Regions from separate parts of the Sphingobium sp. FW305-3-2-15-F-TSA7 genome, predicted to be linked through region 2. Evidence: riboswitches for the same ligand, from Rfam matches in the RefSeq annotation. Region 2 holds a riboswitch; the other holds the start of a gene.
What was found. A riboswitch is a leader RNA that binds a small molecule or an ion and turns the genes downstream of it on or off. The one in region 2 is predicted to bind cobalamin.
Positions count from the first base shown of each region.

Region 1: another riboswitch for cobalamin. It lies ahead of AC3WN8_RS00730 (TonB-dependent receptor plug domain-containing protein); the one in region 2 lies ahead of metE (5-methyltetrahydropteroyltriglutamate--homocysteine S-methyltransferase).

Region 1 covers NZ_JBYSZM010000001.1:148,027-151,749, reverse strand. Annotated here, with positions in the region: gene AC3WN8_RS00730 (TonB-dependent receptor plug domain-containing protein) at 1-1,519, opposite strand, end outside; cobalamin riboswitch at 1,663-1,856, opposite strand; gene AC3WN8_RS00725 (phytanoyl-CoA dioxygenase family protein) at 1,884-2,576, opposite strand; gene AC3WN8_RS00720 (ABC transporter ATP-binding protein) at 2,573-3,346, opposite strand; gene AC3WN8_RS00715 (FecCD family ABC transporter permease) at 3,340-3,723, opposite strand, start outside.
Region 2 covers NZ_JBYSZM010000007.1:153,854-157,576, forward strand. Annotated here, with positions in the region: gene AC3WN8_RS07515 (acyl-CoA thioesterase) at 1-63, opposite strand, end outside; gene metE (5-methyltetrahydropteroyltriglutamate--homocysteine S-methyltransferase) at 53-2,359, opposite strand; cobalamin riboswitch at 2,477-2,694, opposite strand; gene AC3WN8_RS07525 (hypothetical protein) at 2,862-3,539, shown strand; gene AC3WN8_RS07530 (TorF family putative porin) at 3,642-3,723, opposite strand, start outside.

The DNA.
Region 1 (3,723 bases), on a different contig from region 2:
TGTCGTAATAGCCGAGCCGGCCGATCGTGGTGGAGCCGGGCTGGAGGCAAAGCCCCTTGGGTACGCCCGAACAGCTGTAGAAGACGATCAGGTCGCGTGCGCTGCGATCGAAATATGTGGCCGACAGCGTGAGCGCGCGATCGAACAGGCGCTGCTCGATCCCCGCTTCCCAGCCCTTGGAGGTTTCGGGGCGCAGCGCGGCATTCCCGTACTGGCTGCCGAGTTGATACAGCGTCGGCGCCTTGAAGCCTTCGCCATAGCTCGCCCGGACAAGCGTCATATCGTCGAACAGCGACAGCACGGCACCGCCGCCGAACACGGTGTTGCCGCCGAAGCGGTCATGATCGTCGTGGCGGATGCCGGCATTAACCGTCAGCGGCGCCACGATCCGGGCCGAAAGCTGGGCATAGACGCTGTCGAGCCGCGCACGCGCGCGGATCGGCGCCGGGATCGCGGCGGTGGGGCTGGCCGGGATCGTCGCATAGTTGCGGAAGCGCGTATCCTCGCGCTCCACCCCGAAGCTCGCCTGCCAGCCCTCGGCGATCGTCGCGGTGCCCTGATATTCGTAGCGCTTCGCCCAGCCGGTGCTGTCGAGATTGCGCGGCCGGGCGCGGCGCGGATCGAAGCCGTCGCGATCGGTCTGGGTCGCGGAGACGGCGAAGCGGTTGACCAGCCTGCCGCCGAACAGCGGCACGACGATGCCGGCATAGCCGAACGCTTCCTCGCTGAGATTATAGGCGGGCGTATCGGCGGTGGTGGCGTCGATATCGACGCGCCCCGTCGAGTAGAGGCCGCGCAGATCGATCATCGCGCCGTCGCCGAGATCGATATTGAGTCGGGCATTGCCGCCACGATTGCGATAGCCGTCGCGCTCGGTCGCGCCGACGCGTGGCGACAGCGCGCTGATGCCGTCGGTGACGAAATTGAAGCCGGCGACGCGGAACCGCACGGGCCCGATGCTGCCGCCGATGCCGGCACGTGCGCTCACCGTCTCGCGCGAGCCCGCCTCGATATCGAAGCTCGCTTCGAGCGGACGGTCGGGCAAGGCGGTCACGATGTTGACGACGCCGCCGATCGCCTGGCTGCCCCACAGGATCGACTGCGGCCCACGCAATATCTCGATGCGCGCAGTATCGCCGATCATGAGGTTGGCGAAATTATAGCCGCCGCCCGTCGACGACGGATCGTTCAACTTGACGCCGTCGATCACCACCACGGTCTGGTCGCTGTCGGCGCCACGAATACGGACGCCGGTCGACGTGCCATAGCCGCCATTGCGCGTGATCGTGATGCCGGGTGTCCGCACCAGCAGGTCGGAGACGATCACCGCCTGCGATGCGTCGATCGCGGCCTTGTCGATCACGGTCAGCGATGCCGGCACCTGATCGGCGGTGACGGGAAGGCGCGTCGCGGTGACGACGATTGCCTCGCCGCCCTCGTCGATGGGGGATGGAGCCTCATCCTGCGCATAGGCGGCGGTCGAGAGCAATAGCGGGAGAAACGAAATGGACTTCAACATTGAGCGGCGTACCCCGGACAAATGGGCCGCGCTCAAGCGGAGTCATGCTGCCGAACGGGCATGCATCGACCCCCGCGAAAACGCGGTCCGTGCATGTCGTCGCTCGGGTTTACCCCCGTCCGCTCGGCACACCCTGTCCGCGCGAAAGACGACCGCGACGGGCAGGTCTCCTGGCTTGCGGGTCAATGCCGGTTCGTGCCGCCTTCTCAGGATCCTGGGGATCCCAATGGCATATGGCCCGATGGCTCGCCGCTCACAGTTGCAGGGGCAGCCGGGGTCTCGAACCCCGTTCCCTTTTCATCCCCGTCCCCGGGGAACCTTTCGCGGGTCCGGCATTAAGTCCGATGCTGCGGTGCGTCAACGCTCATCCCGCCTTGAACCAGATGACAAGCGCGAAGCGCGCGGCGCCCACCACCGGCAGCGTGCGGTGCGGGGTGAAGCGGTCGAGGAACAGCACGGTGCCCGCAGGACAATCGGGCTGGACACGCGGCAGGCCGGCAAGCGTCTCTTCAGGGATAGCGAAGCCATCGTCGCGCCGATGCAGGAAAGGCGTGGATCGTCTGCCGGGTACGACATCCAGCCCGCCATTGCCCGGGCCGGCATCGCTCAATGGCATCCACGCGGTGATGCGGACGCGGCCGCAACTCGTCCCGTCATCGATCGCGACATCCGAATGCCAGTCATGACGATGCTCGGGAAACGCCGCGATGCTGGCGCGGACGCGCATGACCGATCCAGCGATCGGCCGGTCCGCGAGCCGCGCGGCGGTATCGAGAAGCATGGGGCTGCCGGCCAGCGCGGCAAGGCGCGGCCCGCGATGCGCATCGGTACAGATCGCGACGCGCAGCAGATTGGCATAGGACCGCTCGGCCGCCGCGATGCGATCGAGCCTGTCGCCCAGCGGCACATCGGGCAGGCTGTGTTCGAACGGCATGTAGAGCGCACGCGCGACGCGATCGACCTGTTCGGCGATATCGTCGCGCGCCGCGCGGACGGTTTCCGGATCGAACAGCGGAACGGCGCAAAAACCCTGCGCGGCGAAGAGATCATCGGTCATAGCGGCTCCAGCGAACGGGCGATGGGCACGATCATCGGCGGGTCGATCATCGCGCTGATGCCGTAGACGCGGCGCAGGCGTTCGGCGGTCAGCACGTCGAGCGGCGCACCGTCGGCGACCAGCACGCCGCGATCCATCAACAGCAGGCGATCGCAATAACGCCCCGCCATGGTGAGATCGTGGAGCACCGTCACCACCAACGCCCCGGCGCACGCCTCACCTTGGAGCAGCGCCATGACGTCGATCTGATGCCCCGGATCGAGCGAGGCGAGCGGCTCGTCCGCCAACAGCGCGGGCGCCTCCACCGCCAGCGTCCGCGCCAGCAGCACGCGCGCGCGTTCGCCGCCCGACAATTCGGTCACCACCCGGCCGCGCAGCCCGGCGACGTCCGCGCGTTCGATCGCGCGTTCGACGGCATTGGTATCGGCCGGCGACATGGCGGACATCGGCGCCAGATGCGGCAGGCGGCCGAGGGCGACGAGTCGCTCCACCGTCAGCGGCCAGTGTAGCAACTGGCCCTGCGGCAGATAGGCGAGTTTGCGCGCGATCGCGCCGCGCGCCATCGCCGACACGGGCTCGCCATCCAGCGTCGCCGAACCCGATGCCAGCGGGACAAGCCCGAGCATCGCGCGCAACAGGCTCGATTTTCCGGCGCCGTTCGGCCCGATAATGCCGACAAGCGTGCCCGCGCCGAGCGTGGCGGAGACCGCGTCCACCGCCAGCCGGCGGCCGAGCCGGACACTCACCGCATCGAGGGAAAGGGTCACCATAAGCGGCGCTCCCGCATGAGATAGACAAGGAAGACGGGCACGCCGAGAAAGGCGGTCACCACGCCCAGCTTCAGTTCGACGTTGGACGGGATCAGCCGCACGCCGATATCGGCCAGCGTCAGCAGCGCCGCGCCGCCGAGCGCGGAAGGCAGCAGGATCGCGGAGGGGCTGCGGTCGGTCAGCGGACGGATCAGATGCGGCACGATCAGCCCGACAAAGCCGATCGATCCGGACACGGCGACCGCGCCACCGACCCCGATCGCGACGCCCAGCAGCAGGCGCAGGCGCGTAATCCGCAGGTCCGCCCCCAGGGCACGGGCACCGTCTTCGCCCAGGGTCAGCGCATCGAGCGCGCGGCCATCCGCGAGCAGCAGCGC
Region 2 (3,723 bases):
GTTGGCCGGCAGCGCGGTCACGCGGACCGCTGGCGCCTCCTGCGGCAATGCCTCACCCGGCATGGTAGGCCCCGCGCACGCGCATGCGCTGTGCCGCGCCGACCATCGCGATCAGCGCGGGCCGCACTTCCTCCCATTTGCGGGTCTTGAGCCCGCAATCGGGATTCACCCAGAGCTGCCCTGCCGGCAGTCGCTTGCCCGCCTGCGCCAGCAATGCCGTCATCTCGGCCTCGGCCGGGATGCGCGGCGCATGGATGTCGTAGACGCCCGGCCCGATATCGTTGGGATAGGCATAGTGGGCGAACGCATCGAGCAGCTCCATTTGCGAACGCGCCGTCTCGATCGAGATCACATCGGCATCCATCGCGCCGATCGCGGGCAGGATGTCGTTGAACTCCGAATAGCACATATGCGTGTGGATCTGGGTCTCGTCGCGCACGCCCGAGGCCGCCAGGCGGAAACATTCGACCGCCCAGTCGAGATAGGCCGGCCAGTCCGCCCGGCGGATCGGCAGCCCTTCGCGCAGCGCCGCCTCGTCGATCTGGATCACCTTCGCGCCGGCCGCTTCGAGATCGATCACCTCGTCGCGGATCGCCAGCGCGATCTGCCGGCAACTTTCGGCGCGCGGCTGGTCGTCGCGCACGAAGGACCAGTTGAGGATCGTGACGGGGCCGGTCAGCATGCCCTTCATCGGCCGGTCGGTCTGGCCCTGCGCATAGCGCCACCAGTCGACGGTCATCGCCCTGGGCCGCGACACGTCGCCATAAAGGATCGGCGGCCGCACGCAGCGCGAACCATAGCTTTGCACCCAGGCGCTGCGCGTGAAGGCGAAACCCGAAAGCTGCTCGCCGAAATATTGGACCATGTCGTTGCGTTCGAACTCGCCATGGACGAGCACGTCGAGGCCGATCTCCTCCTGCCACTTGATCGCGGCCCTGGTCTCGATCCGCAGGAAGCGGTCATAAGCGGCATCGTCGATCTCGCCGCGGATATGGGCCGCGCGCGCCTTGCGGACCTCGGCGGTCTGCGGGAAGGATCCGATCGTCGTCGTCGGAAAGGCGGGCAGCCCCAGTCGCGCCTGCTGCGTTTCCTTGCGCGCCGCAAAGGGCGAACCGCGCTGCGTCATCGCGATATCGACGGCGGCGACGCGGCGCGACACCGCCGGATCATGGATGAGCGGAGACGCCTTGCGCGATCGCACCGCATCGCGCGAGTCCGCGAGTTCGACGGCGACGCTGTCCCGCCCCTCGTTCAGCGCCTTCGCCAGCAGCGCGAGTTCGCGGATCTTCTGGACCGCAAAGGCCAGCCATTGCTTCACCTCGTCGTCGAGCGCGGTTTCGAGCGCAAGATCGACCGGGGTGTGCAGCAACGAGCAGGAGGGCGCGAGCACGACGTCGCGCACGGCGGCAACGGGCTCGATCCGGTCGAGCAGCGCTTCGAGATCGGCACGCCAGACATTGCGCCCGTCGACCAGCCCAAGCGACAGCAGCAAATTGGGCCGCACCGCCGCGAGCACGTCATCGAGCTGTTCGGGCGCACGCACCAGGTCGACATGCAGCCCGTGCACCGGCAACTCGGCGGCCAGCGGCAGATTGTCGCCGAGCGCGCCGAAATAGGTGGCGAGCATCAGCTTCGGTCCCTTGGTCGCGAGCCGTGCATAGGCCGCCCGCAATGCCGTGCGCTGTGCGTCATCGAGGTCGAGCACCAGGCAGGGCTCGTCGATCTGCACCCAGTCGGCGCCCATTTCGTGCAGCTTCCACAGCACATCCTCATAGACCGGCAGCACCGCATCGAGCAGCGACAAGGGTGCGACGTCGCGGCCTTTCGCCAATGTCAGGAAAGTGACGGGACCCAACAGCACCGGGCGGGTCCTGTAACCGAGCGCCCTGGCCTCGGCGAACGCATCGAGGATCCGGGTCGACGACAATGCGAAGCGCTGCCCCGCATGAAGTTCGGGCACCATATAATGATAGTTGGTGTCGAACCATTTGGTCATTTCCTGCGCGGTGCTATCGAGCGCGTGCACGCAGCCCGCATGCCCGGCAGTCTGCGCGCCGCGCGCCATCGCGAAATAGACGTCGAGGCCGACCGCCCCGCCCGTCCAGCCATAGCGCGCCGGCACCGCGCCCAGCATCGCACTGGTGTCGAGCACATGATCGTAAAGCGAGAAATCGCCCGACGGCAGGATATCGGCGCCGATCGCTTTCTGCCGCGCCCAGGCGGCGGCGCGCAGCCCCTGCGCCGCCGTCCCGAGCGCGGCAGCATCGCTCTTGCCCGCCCAATAGCTTTCGAGCGCGAATTTCAGCTCGCGCCGGGGGCCGATACGCGGGAAACCGAGAGTGGCAACGGTTGCGGTCATCGTCTTCAAACCTTGCTTGGGGCAAGGGCATGGCCGGACACGCGCGCATGGGGCTCCGCGCCCGATGGACAAGTCCGGGCGCAGCCATGCATGCGGCCTGACCGGGCACCCCGCCGGAGGACGTTATCTGACGAGGCAGGTCTCCTGGCTCGCGGGTCGACATGGCGGTCCGGCCTTCCCAATCCCTTGCCGGATCAGTGACACGAATTGGACCGCCACTCACCGCTCACAGTTGCGGGGGCAGCGCCGGACTGATCCCAAGGGACGTCACCGGCTTCCCGTCTTAGCTCCGCGACGCAAGCACGACGCGGAGAACCTCGACAGGCTCAGAATAGCGCCGCCCGAAACCGTGTCAATCAATATATAAAGAATTCTTTATATCAGTCATATTAACTGGCGAGAGCGCTTCACCTGCATCGGCGCCCCGATCCGGCGATATTGCGGAGTTCGCATTCGTACGACTCCGCTTGCCGATCTCCGCTTTCGCTGGCAGGTTCTGTGCATGCTCCTCCTTGTCGCCCTGCCCTTCATGATCGATGCGGGCGCCGCCATTTCGCGGAGCGATCGGCTTTCCGCTCCGCCCCCGGCCAGAACGGTCGGCGCGACACCGGCAATGTCCCGCTGCCTGATCTCCAAGGATCAAGCCGCGAGCGCACGTCTGGCGCAATCCATTCCGGGCAGCGACGATGAAAAGGCCGCGTTCGCGGATCTGGCGCGATCAAGCCCGCAATGCTTCGAACAATCCGGGGCTCAAATGGGATCGGATCAGCAATTGCGCCTGGGCGCGCATATCGCCGAAGCACTTTATGTGCGGCACATGGCACGACGGGCCCAGCCGGCACGGCCGCTCGCGCCCGAGGAACAAGCCTCTTTCGACCAGGCGATCGCACTGAAGACCGAAAATTGGTCCGCCGGCGCTGCGGCCGGAGAATGCCTCGTCGCACATGATCCGCAAGCTGGCGACCGATTGATCCGCGCGGACCAGGATTCGAGCAAAGAGGCGCAGATTCTGGACTCGTTCGTCGCGGCGCTTCCATCCTGCCTGTATCAGGGGCGGCGGTTGAGCCTGAACCGCAAGGATCTCCGCTTCCAGATCAGCAGGGCGGTCTATCGTCAGACCCTGGGGAGTCTGCCGGCCTATCTGTGGGAAAAGAGATCGCCTTATGTCGGGGTACGGTGAGTATCGCTCATCGAGCCCCCGATATCCGCATCTGACTCGGACTTTCCGTTATCGACCGTGATTTCCGAGCCGGCAGATGATGCCACCTGCCTCGAAATCACTCTAAAACGTCACACCGACGCTGCCGATCACCGTCGCTCCGCCCTGCCCGACACCATCGCGCAAGGAACTGTCGACATAGCGC